DNA from 3 places in the Enterobacter chuandaensis genome. Region 3 is predicted to be linked to each of the others. Evidence: riboswitches for the same ligand, from Rfam matches in the RefSeq annotation. Region 3 holds a riboswitch; each other region holds the start of a gene.
The links. A riboswitch is a leader RNA that binds a small molecule or an ion and turns the genes downstream of it on or off. The one in region 3 is predicted to bind thiamine pyrophosphate.

Region 1 (4,740 bases), 1.8 Mb from region 3:
GCGTGCCCATCACGCCCACCACCGGACCAAGCACACCCGCCGTGCGGCAGTTGCGCTCTGGCTCGGCATCGTCCGGCCACAGGCAGCGATAGCACCCCTGCGCCCACGGCGGCGTCAGGACCATCATCTGTCCGCCGAAACCGACCGCGCTGGCGGTAATAAGCGGCGTATTCTCTGCCACGCAGGCCGCGTTGATCGCCTGACGCGTCGCCATATTGTCGGTACAGTCCAGTACCGCGTCGGCAAGGGCGACTTCACGGCGCAGGCTTTCACCGCTGAGCCGCGCCTGCAGAGCAATCAGTTCGATATCCGGGTTAAGCTGGCTCAGCCGCTGCCGGGTAATCTGCGCTTTTGGCTGGTTAATATCCTCTGTCGTAAAGAGAATTTGCCGCTGCAGGTTGCTGAGGTGCACCTCGTCGTCGTCAGCCAGTACCAGCGTGCCCACGCCCGCACCGGCCAGATAGAGCGCGGCAGGCGCGCCTAACCCGCCCAGACCGACAATCAACACCCGGCTGGCGAGCAGCGTTTGCTGCCCGTCAATGGCGATATCCTCCAGCAGGATCTGACGGCTGTAGCGCATAAAGTCGCGATCATTCATCGCCTGCTCCTGCCAGCTGTAAAAGCTGTTCGGTGGCGGAACGCCAGTCCGCCGCCTGGGTGATGGCGCTTACGACGGCGATACTGCCGACGCCGGTCTCCAGCACCGCCGGGGCGCGTTCAACGCTGATCCCGCCGATAGCGACAGTGGGGTAATCGGCAAGGCGTTCGACGTGGCTCGCCAACTGTTTCAGCCCCTGCGGCGCGGACGGCATCTGCTTGGTTTGCGTCGGGAAGACGTGACCCAGCGCGATGTAAGAAGGGCGGGCCGCCAGCGCCACGTCGATCTCCATATCGTCGTGTGTTGACACGCCAAGGCGTAGCCCAGCTTCGCGGATGGCGTTCAAATCGGTTGTCTCCAGGTCCTCCTGACCCAGATGTACGCCGTACGCCCGGTGCTTAATGGCCAGCCGCCAGTAATCGTTGATAAACAGGCGGGCGTTGTAGCGACGCCCCAGCGCGATGGCAGCAACCACATCGGCTTCTACCTCTTCATCGCGTTTATCCTTGATGCGCAGCTGGAGGGTGCGCACGCCAGCCTCCAGAAGGCGTGCGATCCACTCCACGCTGTCCACCACCGGATAGAGCCCCAAGCGGAAGGGGACGGGAGGAAAATCAGGCTGGTACATTACGCCTCCTCTTTTTTGAGGTAGATCTCGCCGCCTCTGGCGCGGAAGGTTTCTGACATATCCGCCATGCCGACTTCAATGGTCTGCGCGGCGGCGTAGTCGCGCACTTCCTGGCTGATTTTCATCGAGCAGAACTTCGGCCCGCACATGGAGCAGAAGTGCGCCACCTTGCCCGATTCCTGCGGCAGGGTTTCGTCGTGATAGGCGCGGGCGGTGAACGGATCTAGCGCCAGGTTGAACTGGTCTTCCCAGCGGAATTCAAAGCGCGCCTTGGACATGGCGTTGTCGCGGATTTGCGCGCCCGGATGGCCTTTCGCCAGATCCGCCGCGTGGGCAGCAATTTTGTAGGTAATCAGCCCCTGCTTCACGTCCTCTTTGTTCGGCAGGCCGAGGTGCTCTTTCGGCGTGACGTAGCAGAGCATGGCGCAGCCGAACCAGCCGATCATCGCCGCGCCAATCCCGGAGGTGAAGTGGTCGTAGCCCGGCGCAATATCGGTGGTCAACGGTCCCAGGGTGTAGAACGGCGCTTCGTGGCAGTGCTCCAGCTCCTCGGTCATGTTGCGGCGGATCATCTGCATCGGCACGTGTCCCGGGCCTTCAATCATTACCTGCACGTCATACTCCCAGGCGATTTTGGTCAGCTCGCCCAGGGTATGCAGCTCGGCAAACTGCGCTTCGTCATTCGCGTCGCGAATAGAGCCCGGACGCAGGCCGTCGCCCAGCGACAGAGAGACATCGTACGCGGCACAGATTTCGCAGATCTCGCGGAAGTGCTCGTAGAGGAAGTTTTCCTGATGATGGGACAGGCACCACTTCGCCATGATGGAGCCGCCGCGCGAGACGATGCCGGTCAGACGTTTCGCCGTCATCGGCACGTAGCGCAACAGCACGCCCGCGTGAATGGTGAAGTAGTCCACGCCCTGCTCGGCCTGCTCCAGCAGCGTGTCGCGGAACGCCTCCCAGGTGAGGTTTTCGGCGATGCCGTTGACCTTCTCCAGCGCCTGATAAATCGGGACGGTACCGATCGGCACCGGGCTGTTACGCAGGATCCACTCGCGGGTTTCATGGATGTAGCGGCCAGTGGAGAGGTCCATCACCGTGTCCGCACCCCAGCGCGTGGACCAGACCAGCTTTTCCACCTCTTCTTCGATGGAGGAGGTCACTGCCGAGTTACCGATGTTCGCGTTGACCTTCACCAGGAAGTTGCGGCCAATAATCATCGGCTCGGATTCCGGGTGGTTGATGTTGGCGGGGATAATGGCGCGCCCGGCGGCCACTTCGTCACGCACAAACTCCGGCGTGATGTTCTCCGGCAGGCGAGCGCCGAAGCCTTCACCCGGATGCTGGTAGCGCAGCACTTCGCTGCGGATACGCTCGCGGCCCATGTTTTCACGAATGGCGATGAACTCCATCTCCGGCGTAACGATGCCCTGGCGCGCGTAGTGCAGCTGGGTTACGCATTTGCCTGCTATGGCGCGTTTTGGCGTCAGCAGGCCGGTAAAGCGCAGCTCGTCCAGACCGTCGTCGGCCAGGCGCTCTTTGGTGTACGCCGAGCTGCGCACGCTCAGCTCTTCGCAGTCGTTACGCGCGTCAATCCAGGGCTGGCGCAGCTTTGCCAGACCCTGCTGCACGTTGATGGCAACATCAGGGTCGCCGTACGGACCGGAGGTGTCGTATACCGGTACGGCTTCGTTGTCTTCGTACTGCGGGTTATCTTTGCTGCCGCCGATAAGCGTCGGGCTGAGCTGGATTTCACGCATTGGGACGCGGATATTGGCCTGCGAGCCGGAAATGTAGATGCGTTTCGAGTTCGGGAAAGCGGTGCCTTCCAGGGTGTCGATGAAGCGTTGGGCGTGTTCGCGCTGTTCGCGGCGGGTCAGTTTAGTAGTAGACATAGCTCATTCCAAAAGTGAAGGACATGGCTTGTCAGACGACGGATGAAGCAAGAGAAGATCGCCCGGGGGCGATACAACAGCAGTGTGACTCTTGTTCCCTTCGCAGGTATTAGCCTGATCAGGTTCCGCGGATCCCGAATTAACGGTCTCAGCCCGTGCTTTCACACTGGGCACTCCGACAAGAAAAATCCCCCTCGTGAGAGGGGCGAATGGTTGTAAATTACTCGTTAACGATTAAGAACTCAAGCAGGGCGCACGACGTTCTCTTCGTTAATGATGTTCAAATCATGGTCCAGTGCGAGGGCAATCAGCTTATCTTCCAGCGTGAATCGTTCTTCCAGCGCTTCACCGAGGTCGGATAGCGCCTGCTGGAACTCAAGATAATTATCGTGATCGATGGCATTCTCGAGCGTGGAATCGTAGTAATCCATGATCTGCTGAGTGTTGGCTTCCAGCAGCGGACAAAGTTTGCTGGCCGCTAAACAGGGGGTTGTGCCTTCCATTTCGCGGATAATGCGTTCATAAATGTTGAAATGGCCGTCGGAAAGGTAGTCGACCAGGCTCTGACAAAAATCATCCAGCGCTTTTTCATTCAGCCGCATAAAGGATTCTTTGCCAGGCTTAAGACCGACCAGATTGTAATACGCCACGAGGAGATGCTTGCGTACATGTAGCCAGCGATCCACCAGTGTGTTACTTCCTCCAACGCGCTCCGTCAGGCTTTCTAGCTGGTTTAACATGGTCGACTCCGCAAAGTTTAGAATGGGATCTACTTACCCAAAATGTAACCACAATGCTAACAACATGTCAGTGAAGCGAAGGTAGTGCAATAGATATGGATCGTATTATTGAAAAATCAGATCTGGGTTGGTGGATCGTCAGCCACGAACAAAAGTTGTGGCTGCCCGGTGGAGAAATCCCCTACGGTGCGGCAGAAATCTTCGATCTTGTCGGTCAGCCCGCTCTGCGAATCGGCGAGTGGCAGGGCGATCCGGTGTGGTTGATCCGGCAATCCCGGCGTCAGGATATGGGATCCGTTCGCCAGGTGCTGGATCTGGACGCGGGGCTGTTCCAGCTGGCGGGGCGGGGCGTGCAGCTGGCGGAGTTTTATCGCTCGCACAAATACTGCGGTTACTGCGGACACACCATGCACCCGAGCAAAACCGAGTGGGCTCTGCTCTGCGGCCACTGCCGTGAACGCTACTATCCGCAGATTGCGCCGTGCATCATCGTCGCCATCCGCCGGGACGATTCCATCCTGCTGGCGCAGCATACCCGCCATCGCAACGGCATTCATACCGTGCTGGCCGGTTTCGTCGAAGTGGGCGAAACGCTGGAGCAGGCGGTGGCGCGCGAGGTGATGGAAGAGAGCGGAATCAAGGTGAAAAACCTGCGCTACGTGACGTCGCAGCCGTGGCCGTTCCCGATGTCGTTGATGACCGCGTTTATGGCGGAATACGACAGCGGCGAGATCGTTATCGACCAGAAAGAGCTGCTGGAGGCGAACTGGTATCGTTATGACGATTTGCCTCTTTTACCCCCACCGGGTACGGTGGCGCGTCGGCTGATAGAAGATACCGTGGCGATGTGTCGGGCCGAGTATGAGTAGTGTTACACTG
Region 2 (4,740 bases), 2.3 Mb from region 3:
GGTTACATCAGTCAGTTTTAACATCACGCCCCGGAAGTTTTTCGATAACGGTAAATAACGCAAAGCACAGCACCAGCAGTAAAAGTGCCGTGACCGCGCCGTCCTGGCTGCGATAGGAGCCAATTTGCTGATAAAGCCAGAACGGCAGCGTGCGGAAATCTTCATTGCCAAAGAGCGCCACTACGCCAAAATCGCCAATCGACAGCACGCAGGCGAAGGCCAGCGCCTGGGCGAGCGGGCGTTTCAGCGCGCGGAGTTCCACCACTTTCAGACGCTGCCAGCCTTTCATGCCCAGCGACTGGCACAGCAAACTGTAGCGGCTATTGACGTCGCGCATCGGGTTTTCCAGCACCTTGAGCGCGTAAGGGATGGCCATCAGTGCGTTGGTGAAAATCACGATGCCGTCGGCACTTTCCGGCAGGCCGATGGTGCTGTTGAACAGCAAAAAGAACCCTGTCGCCAGCACGATGCCCGGCATCGCCAGAATCAGCATGCCCGACAGCTCCAGCGCGTGTCCGGCTCTACGGGCATGTCGCGCGTACAGCTCGCGGCTGCTCCAGAGCAGCATCATGGTCAGCGTCACGCAGATTAGCCCCGCTGCCAGCGCGATGCGCAATGAGGTCCATGTCGCTTGCCAGAGGACGGGCTGTTGCAGTACTGACAGCACGTTCATATTCAGACCATCAATGATAACAGCCAGCAGTGGCGGCAGCAGAAGCAGGAGCGCCAGCGCGATCAGCATAAAATCCGAGACGCGGCTGTGCAGGCTGTCCTGCGGATCGCGCCAGCCTGTAATGCTGTTGCTTCCTGCGGGAATCGCTTTACTCAGACGCTGGCTCAGCAACACCAGCACAAGGCAGCATGCCATCTGCACCATCGCCAGCAGCGCGGCGCGGCCCGGATCGTAGTCGTAACTTAAGGCCTGATAGATTGCCAGCTCGATGGTAGTCGCCTGCGGCCCGCCGCCGAGAGAGAGCACGGTGGCAAAGCTGGCAAAGCAGAGCATAAAGATCAGTGCGGCTACCGGGGCAATCTGGCGGCGCAGCCACGGCCATTCAACAAAGTGGAAGAATGACCAGCCGCGCATGCCGAGTTGGGCGGCAATCTGGCGCTGCTCACCGGGTATGTTCTCCAGCGCCTGCAAAAAGAGACGCGTTGCCATTGGCATATTGAAAAAGACGTGCGCAAGCAGAATGCCCTTCAGCCCGTAGGGAGAGAAGGTCCATTCCAGGCCTGAAGACGCAAAGAGCGAGGCCAGCCAGCCCTGGCGACCGTAGACGCTCAGAATACCAAAAACGGCCACCAGAACCGGCAGGATCAGCGTCATGGCGCACAGGCGCAGCAGCGCCTGCCTGCCGGGAAAGCGTCTGCGGTACAGCGCCCGCGCGAGGAAGATGGCCGGGAGCGTCGACAGCAGCGCGGAGAGAAACGCCTGCCAGAAGGAGAACCGGATAACGTGCCAGAGATAGCTGTCGTGCCAGAGCGCAAACAGGTCGCTCTCCGGCGCGTTAAACCACAGTGCAAGGAACGCCCCCAGGCTGACCGCCACCATCAGCAGGGCGGCGAGCAGACCGGGCATTAACCAGCCGGGAATTAACGGCTGACGGCGCGTTGCCATTCACTTACCCATGCGGCACGCTGCGCGGCAACCTGCTGCGGCGTAAACTCCAGCGAGGTTGTTGGTTTGGTCAACTGCTCGAAACCTGCGGGCAGCGCAACGTCAGTGACCGGATACATCCAGTTGCCTGCGGGAATGGCGTTCTGGAACGCCGGTGAAACCATAAATTTCAGGAACTTCTCGGCCAGTTCCGGCTGCTTGCTGGCGGCGGTACGGGCCGCCACTTCCACCTGCAGGTAGTGACCTTCAGCGAAATTCGCAGCCGCGTAGTTGTCTTTCTTTTCGGCGATAATGTGGTAGGCCGGAGAGGTGGTGTAGCTCAGCACAAGATCGCTTTCTCCTTTCAGGAACAGGCCGTAGGCTTCGCTCCAGCCTTTGGTGACGGTGACGGTTTTAGCGGCCAGCTTCTGCCACGCTTCCGGCGCTTTATCCCCGTAGACTTTCTGCATCCACAGCAGCAGGCCCAGACCCGGCGTGCTGGTGCGCGGATCTTCGTAAATCACGCGCCACTTCTGGTCACTTTCGACCAGCTCTTTCAGGCTCTTTGGCGGGTTTTTCAGCTTGTTTTTGTCGTAAACAAAAGCAAAGTAGCCGTAATCGAACGGCACAAAGGTGTCGTTTTTCCAGCCGCCCGGCACGTTAACGGCATCTGCCGCCACGCCGCTTTTGGCAAACAGTTTGGTTTGCGTCGCGGCTTCCAGCAGGTTGTTATCCAGCCCGAGCACCACGTCGGCCTTGCTGTTTTTCCCTTCCATGCGCAGACGGTTGAGCAGCGACACGCCATCTTCCAGCGCGACGAACTTCAGCTCGCAGTTGCAGTCGGCTTCGAAGGCTTTTTTCACCACCGGGCCAGGGCCCCAGTCAGCGGAGAAGGAGTCGTAGGTGTAGACCGTCAGGACGGGCTTAGCAAAAACAGGCAGCGCAACCAGCGCCAGCAGGGGAAGAACGTTTTTTAACACTTTGCACCTCAGGGTTGAGTGGCAAAGGATTTTGAGCGACAGCCTCAAATCCCTTCGCCGGCGTTATCCGGATCAGGTTCGACGGGTATTATCTCAGCGCACATCAGTGATGCAGCACCCCGTTGAGAACGGCAGTATTGTAATGATTTGGTGAATATTACGAAAGCGTTATGGCTCCGGCGGCGCAAACCAGGCGGATTTAAAATCAAACCAGCCCAGGGTATTCATCCGCAGGCCGCGCATGCTGCGCTGCCCCTGGATCATCAGCCAGTGGTGGATCAGCGGCACGATCGCCTGTTCGGCCAGCAACTGCTGGCACCAGGTGGCCAGATTCATCTCACCCGCGCGCCACCCGGCGGCGTCCTGCTGCCAGTCCCGATCGATGCAGTGCTGGATCAGCGGGACTTCATACAGGTGCGAGAAGAGCGAGAAATCGAGCGGCAGGGTGAAGTTGGCGCTGTTGAGCCAGATATCACTGGTGATATCCCCCTGGTGCCATTCGTCATAGTCGACTTCGTTGACCTCCAGCGTGACCCCCTCGGCCGCCAGCAGCCGGATCATGATTTTAGCGATAAAGCGGTGCTCCACGTGCTCGCGGTAGTAGGTCAGGGTGATGGATTCCAGCCCGGCAGGCTTTTCGCAGCGTGCGGGACGCGCGTGGTGCCAGCGTGGAAGCAGGCCGTAGGCCGGGAACCACCAGGCCTGATACTGAATGTCGGCATGGTAGATCAGGTTCGCAGGGGCCAGAATGTGGCTTACCCACTGACGCACGTCGTGGCTTGCCCCGCGATGGGTGCGACGGTCAAACAGCAGATAATAACAGCCCTCCTCAAGGCGGCTCTCGACGGCCTTTTCACCGGTGGTTGGGCCTTCCAGCGTTAGCCCGGCGCTCAGCTCTTCGTTAAGGTCCGGCAGCACCCAGACGTTCACTTCGTCGATCAACGCCCGGTAGCCAAAATAGTCGTCAAAGGCGCGTATCTTGAGCTGATTGTTGTTATTGCGCGAGACGGCGTAGGGACCGGTGCCAATCGGCTGGCTGGCAAAATTGCTCAGCGATTCCCACTCGCCGGGCAGGATCATCGACGGCACATAGCCCAGCAGCCAGGGCAGCCACTTATCCTGCTGAGACAGCTCAATATCCAGCGTCCAGGCCGTGGGGGAGTGAATGCGCGAGATGTGCGAGTAGAGCGGAAGCGTGCGGGCGCGTTCCAGAGAGGCGATGACGTCACTCATCTCCAGCTCGCGACCGTGGTGGAAGTGAATGCCCGGGCGTAAAAAGAAACGCCAGTGCAGGGGAGAAAGCTGCTGCCAGTGGTGGGCGATATCCGCTTCCAGTTCCCCGTTTTCCTCATTTATGCGCGTCAGGCCGCTGAAAATTTGTCGGGCCATGTGGGTTTCAGAGCGCCGTAATGCCGTGCCGGGCAACAGATTTTTCATCGGACGGTAGTAGAGCACCCGCAGAATATGCCGACCCTGACGAAAACTGCGCCCAAGGTGTGAGACCAGCATCTGGCGCACGGCGGCCTTGTCGCCCACCAGCTGTACCAGCTGATCGATGCGGTCCTGCTCCAGCAGATCTTCCGCTCGCTGCTGCTGCAGCGCCAGCCCGGTATAGAGGAAGGTCAGGCGCGAGCGCTTACCGCGTCCGGCCTCGGCTTCCCAGTTCAGCCAGCCCTGCTGCTGCATGGTGTTGAGCAACGTGCGCATATGTCGGCGTGAACAGCTGAGCAGGTCAGCCAGCTCGTTCAGCGTGGTCTCCTGCGATTGCCCCTCGCAGCATTGCCAGAGGCGGATAAATTGTTGTTGCAGACGACCAGAAGGCATAAAAGGGGAACTCCTGACAAAAAACCAGCAATTTATTTATCCCTATATTAGGCCAATAATCCTTCCCGATGAAGCGAGGAGGTAAATTATGAAGAGGTCTACCGCACGTCAGTTTTATCAGCAGTACTTTTCAGCGACAAAGGGAGTGTCCTGGCTGGCCCGCCAGTGTGCAGAGCAACGGCTGAAAACGTTAGAAGAATTGATGCAGTGGGACGTTACGAAACCGACCTCTTCCCGCTAACTCGCCTCGATCATGTGTGACTGAGTATTGGTGTTTATCACCCGCCAGCAAAATGTTTTTGCTGGCTTTTTTCGTTTATTCTTTCACCCAATCTCGAT
Region 3 (4,740 bases):
GGCGCGGCGGTGATTGACGTCATCGCCGACGCCTACGCCCTGCCCTGGCGCGGGTGCGATATCGAGCTTAAACAGCAGGGCGTGAATATCGGCGGCTGCGCGCTGAATATCGCCATCGCCCTGAAACGGCTCGGCATTACGGCGCAAAACGCCCTGCCCGTCGGCCACGGCGTGTGGGCGGATATCATCCGCAACGCCATGGCGAAGCAGGATCTGCATAGCGCCGTGGAGGCCGAAACCGGCGACAACGGCTGGTGCCTGGCGCTCGTTGAGCCTGACGGCGAGCGCACCTTTATGTCCTTTAGCGGCGTCGAGAACCAGTGGCAGCAGCGCTGGCTTGACGGACTTCGGGTTCCGCAAAACAGCCTGGTTTATCTCTCCGGCTACCAGCTGGCCTCACCGTGTGGCGAGCTGCTGACGGGCTGGCTTGAAGGGTTGCGGCACGTGACGGCCTTTATTGATTTTGGCCCACGCATTGCCGATATTGCCGACGCGCTGATGGCGCGCATAATGGCCTGCAGGCCGATTGTGTCACTCAATCGTCAGGAAGCGGAGCTTGCCGCTGAGAGACTGGGAATGGAAGTGGAAACCCTCGGCGCGCAGTGGCAGCAGCGCTTCAGCGCCGCGCTGATTGTGCGCCATGATAAAGACGGTGCTACGTGGTATGACGGTGACGTCTCGGGCGTTGTTCCCGCGTTTCCCGCCACGGTCGTAGACACCATCGGCGCAGGCGACAGCCACGCGGGCGGCACGCTTGCCGGGCTGGCGGCGGGATGGTCGCTGGCCGATGCGGTTCTGCTGGGAAATGCCGTGGCGTCGTGGGTGGTCAGCCACCGGGGCGGCGACAGCGCCCCGACTCGCGACGAATTACTCCTCGCACACAAAGACGTATAGGTCGCTGCGACAGTAGCTGATGCTGTACTCTATCGGCCGGTGCTGCTGGTCAAGCGCAACCTGCTTAATCACCAGCACCGGTATTTTGTCATCCATTTTGATGTGCGCCTGAAATTCCTTGTCCGGCATGCGGGCGCTGACCCGTGAACGGGTGCGCTGCGGGAAGATATTCTGGCTGCGGAAATAGTCGTACAGCGAAATGCCAATCGCATCCGGATCGGGAATGAGCCCGACCGGCACCCAGGACTCTTCAATAGATACCGCGTCGTCGTCAACGTAGCGAATGCGTTTGAGCAGGAAAACCTCGCTCTCCGGGGGAATTGAAAGGTGATTGGCCACCTCATCCGGGCACTTCACCACCCGTTTGTTGACCCACAGCGTATTGGGCTTTTGGCCGCGCAGCACTACCTGCTGTGAGAACCCGCGCGCCGCCTTGAGCGAATACTCAAAGATGTTGTTGATTTGCGTCCCGTAGCCCCGGGCCCGCGTCACCACGCCCTCAGCCTCCAGCGCCTGCATCGCTTTACGCACGGTAATGCGCGACACCCCGGTTAACTGGCTTAAATCGCGCTCGCCGGGGAGAATATTCCCGTGCTCCAGCACGCCGCTGCGCACCGCGTTTTTAACCGTTTCGGCAAATTTCAGGTACAGCGGCGTGTTGTCCGGCGCGGCGATCCGTTCATTCAGTTGAGCGATTAACCGGGTATGCGCTTGTTCCATCTCTGTTTTTCTCAGGCGTGGTGTTTCTTGCCAGTATAAGGCTTACCACCATTCATGAAAATGGTGAACCGGCCCAATACCGTGACCCACCTCCAGAGTATCGGCTTTGGCAAGTGCGGCCGAGAGCCAGGTTTTCGCTTCACGCACCGTATCGGCCCAGCTGTCATGCCGGGGACGCAGCGCCGCCAGCGCGGAAGAGAGAGTGCACCCCGTGCCGTGGGTGTTTTTGGTCTGTACGCGCGGGGTCGTAAAACGCTGTTCGCCGTCACGGGTGAAAAGCCAGTCCGGACTTTCGGCATCATCCAGATGCCCGCCTTTCATCAGCACCGCCCCGCACCCCATCGCCAGCAGCGCTTTCCCCTGCTCTTTCATCTCACGTTCTGTTTTTGCGTGCGAGGTGCCTAACAGCGCGGCGGCTTCCGGCAGATTGGGCGTGATGAGCGCCACCTGCGGCAGCAACTTACTGCGCAGCGTCTCAACGGCGGAGACGGAGAGCAGCGGATCGCCGCTTTTTGCCAGCATAACGGTATCCAGCACCACGTTTTGCACCTGATAGCGTATAAGCCGCTCGGCTACCGCTTCCACAATATCCGTTTCGGCCAGCATGCCAATTTTGGTGGTATCAATGCGCACGTCGCTGAATACCGAATCCAACTGCGCGGCGACAAAATCCGGCTCGATACGGTAGACCGACTGCACCCCGCGCGTGTTTTGCGCCACCAGCGCGGTAATCACCGAGCAGCCATAGGCACCCAGCGCGGAGAAGGTTTTCAGGTCAGCCTGGATACCTGCGCCGCCGCTGGGGTCGGTACCGGCGATAGTGAGGGCGTTAATCCGTTTCATGCCTGCTCCTCCAGCGTATAGAGCGCATCCAGGAACGCGCTGGCAAAACTGCCTGGCCCATGTGACTGCGCAACGGCTTGCGTTCCGGCACGCTTCATCCATCCGCAGGCGGCGGCAACGTTATCCAGCCGGTCGCCCGGCAGCGAGCAGCTCGCCGCCACAACGGCAGAAAGCGCGCACCCGGTTCCCACCACGCGGGTCATTAACGGGTCTCCGCCCGTGACCGTTCGGGTCCGCTCTCCGTCAGTGATGTAATCCACCTCGCCGGTGACGACCACAATGGCATGGGTCTGACGGGCCAGCGCCTGAGCGGCAGGCAACGCGCTGGCGGCAGTGTCGGTGGTATCAACGCCGCGCCCGCCCGCGCTCATTCCGGCAAGGGCCAGGATTTCGGAGGCGTTGCCGCGAATGGCGGCCGGTTTCAGGGCCAGGATTTGATGGCAAAAGCGGGTGCGGAACGTCAGGGCACCCACCGCAACCGGGTCCAGCGTCCAGGGTTTACCTGCCGCCACCGCGCTTTCAATCGCCCGACGCATCGACTGCGCTCGCGGAGAGGTCAGCGTGCCGACGTTAATCAGCAGCGCATCGGCGATGGCGGCGAACTGTTCAGCCTCTTCGGCCTCAATCACCATCGCGGGGGATGCACCCAGCGCCAGCAAAACGTTAGCCGTAAAGGTCTGTACGACGTCGTTGGTCATACAGTGGGTCAGTGGAGAACGGGTTCGGAAGTGGTGTAAAACGTGTAAATCGAGCAGGTCAGGCTGCATGGTTTCGCTCCTGCCTTGCGTGAAGAAGCGATGACCGGGAAGGCATCTGACTTCCCTACGCTGGCATTATCCAGATCAGGTAATACGGGTATTTCTCAGCCTTCACAAAGAAGGGCACCCCGAGTCATTTGGTAAGAATTGACTTACTTTTTGCCAGATTAGGGGAAGTTTCATGCTGACGCAAGCGCCCTTTCGAGGTTCGCTTTCTTCATGCAGCGGTGGTGCGAAAGAAAAGGCTAGCAGCGATAATTACAGGACTATTATGCCCCTCCTTTGAATCAACACCATTTTCTATAACAATTACATTACGTCCAAGAAACACTCACTTTTTTCAGCGTTTAAGAAATAGCTCTACCAACATAATTTTTTTCCGCTTTCAGTTAGTCTATTTTATGTTTCATAAAGCATTAAATCTTATTTCGAATGAAATATAAAGTGAACCCCAAACCGTTTAACCCCGCTAAATATTTAGCCTCTCAATCAAGGGGTTAACACGAAACGTGCATCTGGCCACGCACCTTATAAGTTAATGTAAACATTGAGATATTTTGCGACACCCCTTAAAAACTCACTTTGGCTATTCATGCCATTTATGATTTAGATCAATATCCAAAAACTCGCATTAATTGATAGTTACTGCACGTTACGAATTAAGTGATTTATTCAAAATTCTACGTAACCCCGTTATTTTAATCAGGCGTAACCAGACGTTACATCAACACGCCAGGATAGCTAGCCTTACCCATTTTTACTTTTTAAATGATGAGTGCTTTTAAAATGAAACTTGCTAAAAATGCCGTTGCATTTTTTGTATCCGGCGTTATTTTGACTGGTTCTATAAATGTAACTAAAGCTGCAGATGTAAACGTAAACCTTAACGATAACGTATCCAACGCAGGTACTTTTATTCAGATTCAGGGCACTGATAATACCGCTTATAATCTGGATAATATGAAAGCTGAAAACGTAACGCAAGACGGGCAGATCTATAACTTGCAAGGCGATCGTGAACGAATGCAAGACGAGATCAACGTAAGTAAAAATAATATCAGCACGAACACCGCTGATATCTCCTCTCTTCAAACGACTGTTTCTCACGTAGATCAGGAAGCTAAATTAGCAGGCGCTCTTGCCGACACCGCTAATACAAAAGGTGATGTGGCGTTAAAAGGCGTGCTTACTAACGGAACTGCAATTACTGATATTGAAACTGTTAATGCTGTGCAAGATAGCCGCCTGTTAGCTCTTGAGAATACACCAAAACCCACTAACGGCGTAGATGGAAAAGATGGCGCTAAAGGCGATAAAGGCGATACCGGTTCTACGGGCGCACAAGGCGTTGCTGGAGTTAACGGACGTGATGGAGCGAATGGTAAAGATGGCGTGATGACCACCGTGACACGAACGCAGGTAGACACGGCAACACAAGCTAAAGTCACAACTAATAGTCAGGCTATTACTGCCAAAGCACAGGAACTGCAGGCTACCAAACAGACATTACAGGCTCTGAATAACA

Region 1: another riboswitch for thiamine pyrophosphate. It lies ahead of thiC (phosphomethylpyrimidine synthase ThiC); the one in region 3 lies ahead of thiM (hydroxyethylthiazole kinase).
Region 2: another riboswitch for thiamine pyrophosphate. It lies ahead of thiB (thiamine ABC transporter substrate binding subunit); the one in region 3 lies ahead of thiM (hydroxyethylthiazole kinase).

Annotation. Positions count from the first base shown of each region.
Region 1 is NZ_CP097173.1:241,288-246,027, forward strand. Features, by position in the region: gene MX657_RS01145 (HesA/MoeB/ThiF family protein) at 1-598, opposite strand, end outside; gene thiE (thiamine phosphate synthase) at 591-1,226, opposite strand; gene thiC (phosphomethylpyrimidine synthase ThiC) at 1,226-3,121, opposite strand; TPP riboswitch at 3,200-3,309, opposite strand; gene rsd (sigma D regulator) at 3,364-3,861, opposite strand; gene nudC (NAD(+) diphosphatase) at 3,957-4,730, shown strand.
Region 2 is NZ_CP097173.1:812,446-817,185, forward strand. Features, by position in the region: gene thiQ (thiamine ABC transporter ATP-binding protein ThiQ) at 1-24, opposite strand, end outside; gene thiP (thiamine/thiamine pyrophosphate ABC transporter permease ThiP) at 8-1,618, opposite strand; gene thiB (thiamine ABC transporter substrate binding subunit) at 1,594-2,577, opposite strand; TPP riboswitch at 2,609-2,709, opposite strand; gene sgrR (HTH-type transcriptional regulator SgrR) at 2,746-4,401, opposite strand; gene sgrT (glucose uptake inhibitor SgrT) at 4,490-4,642, shown strand.
Region 3 is NZ_CP097173.1:3,121,572-3,126,311, forward strand. Features, by position in the region: gene MX657_RS15155 (PfkB family carbohydrate kinase) at 1-894, shown strand, start outside; gene MX657_RS15160 (GntR family transcriptional regulator) at 868-1,614, opposite strand; gene thiD (bifunctional hydroxymethylpyrimidine kinase/phosphomethylpyrimidine kinase) at 1,657-2,457, opposite strand; gene thiM (hydroxyethylthiazole kinase) at 2,454-3,224, opposite strand; TPP riboswitch at 3,260-3,356, opposite strand; gene MX657_RS15175 (YadA C-terminal domain-containing protein) at 4,002-4,740, shown strand, end outside.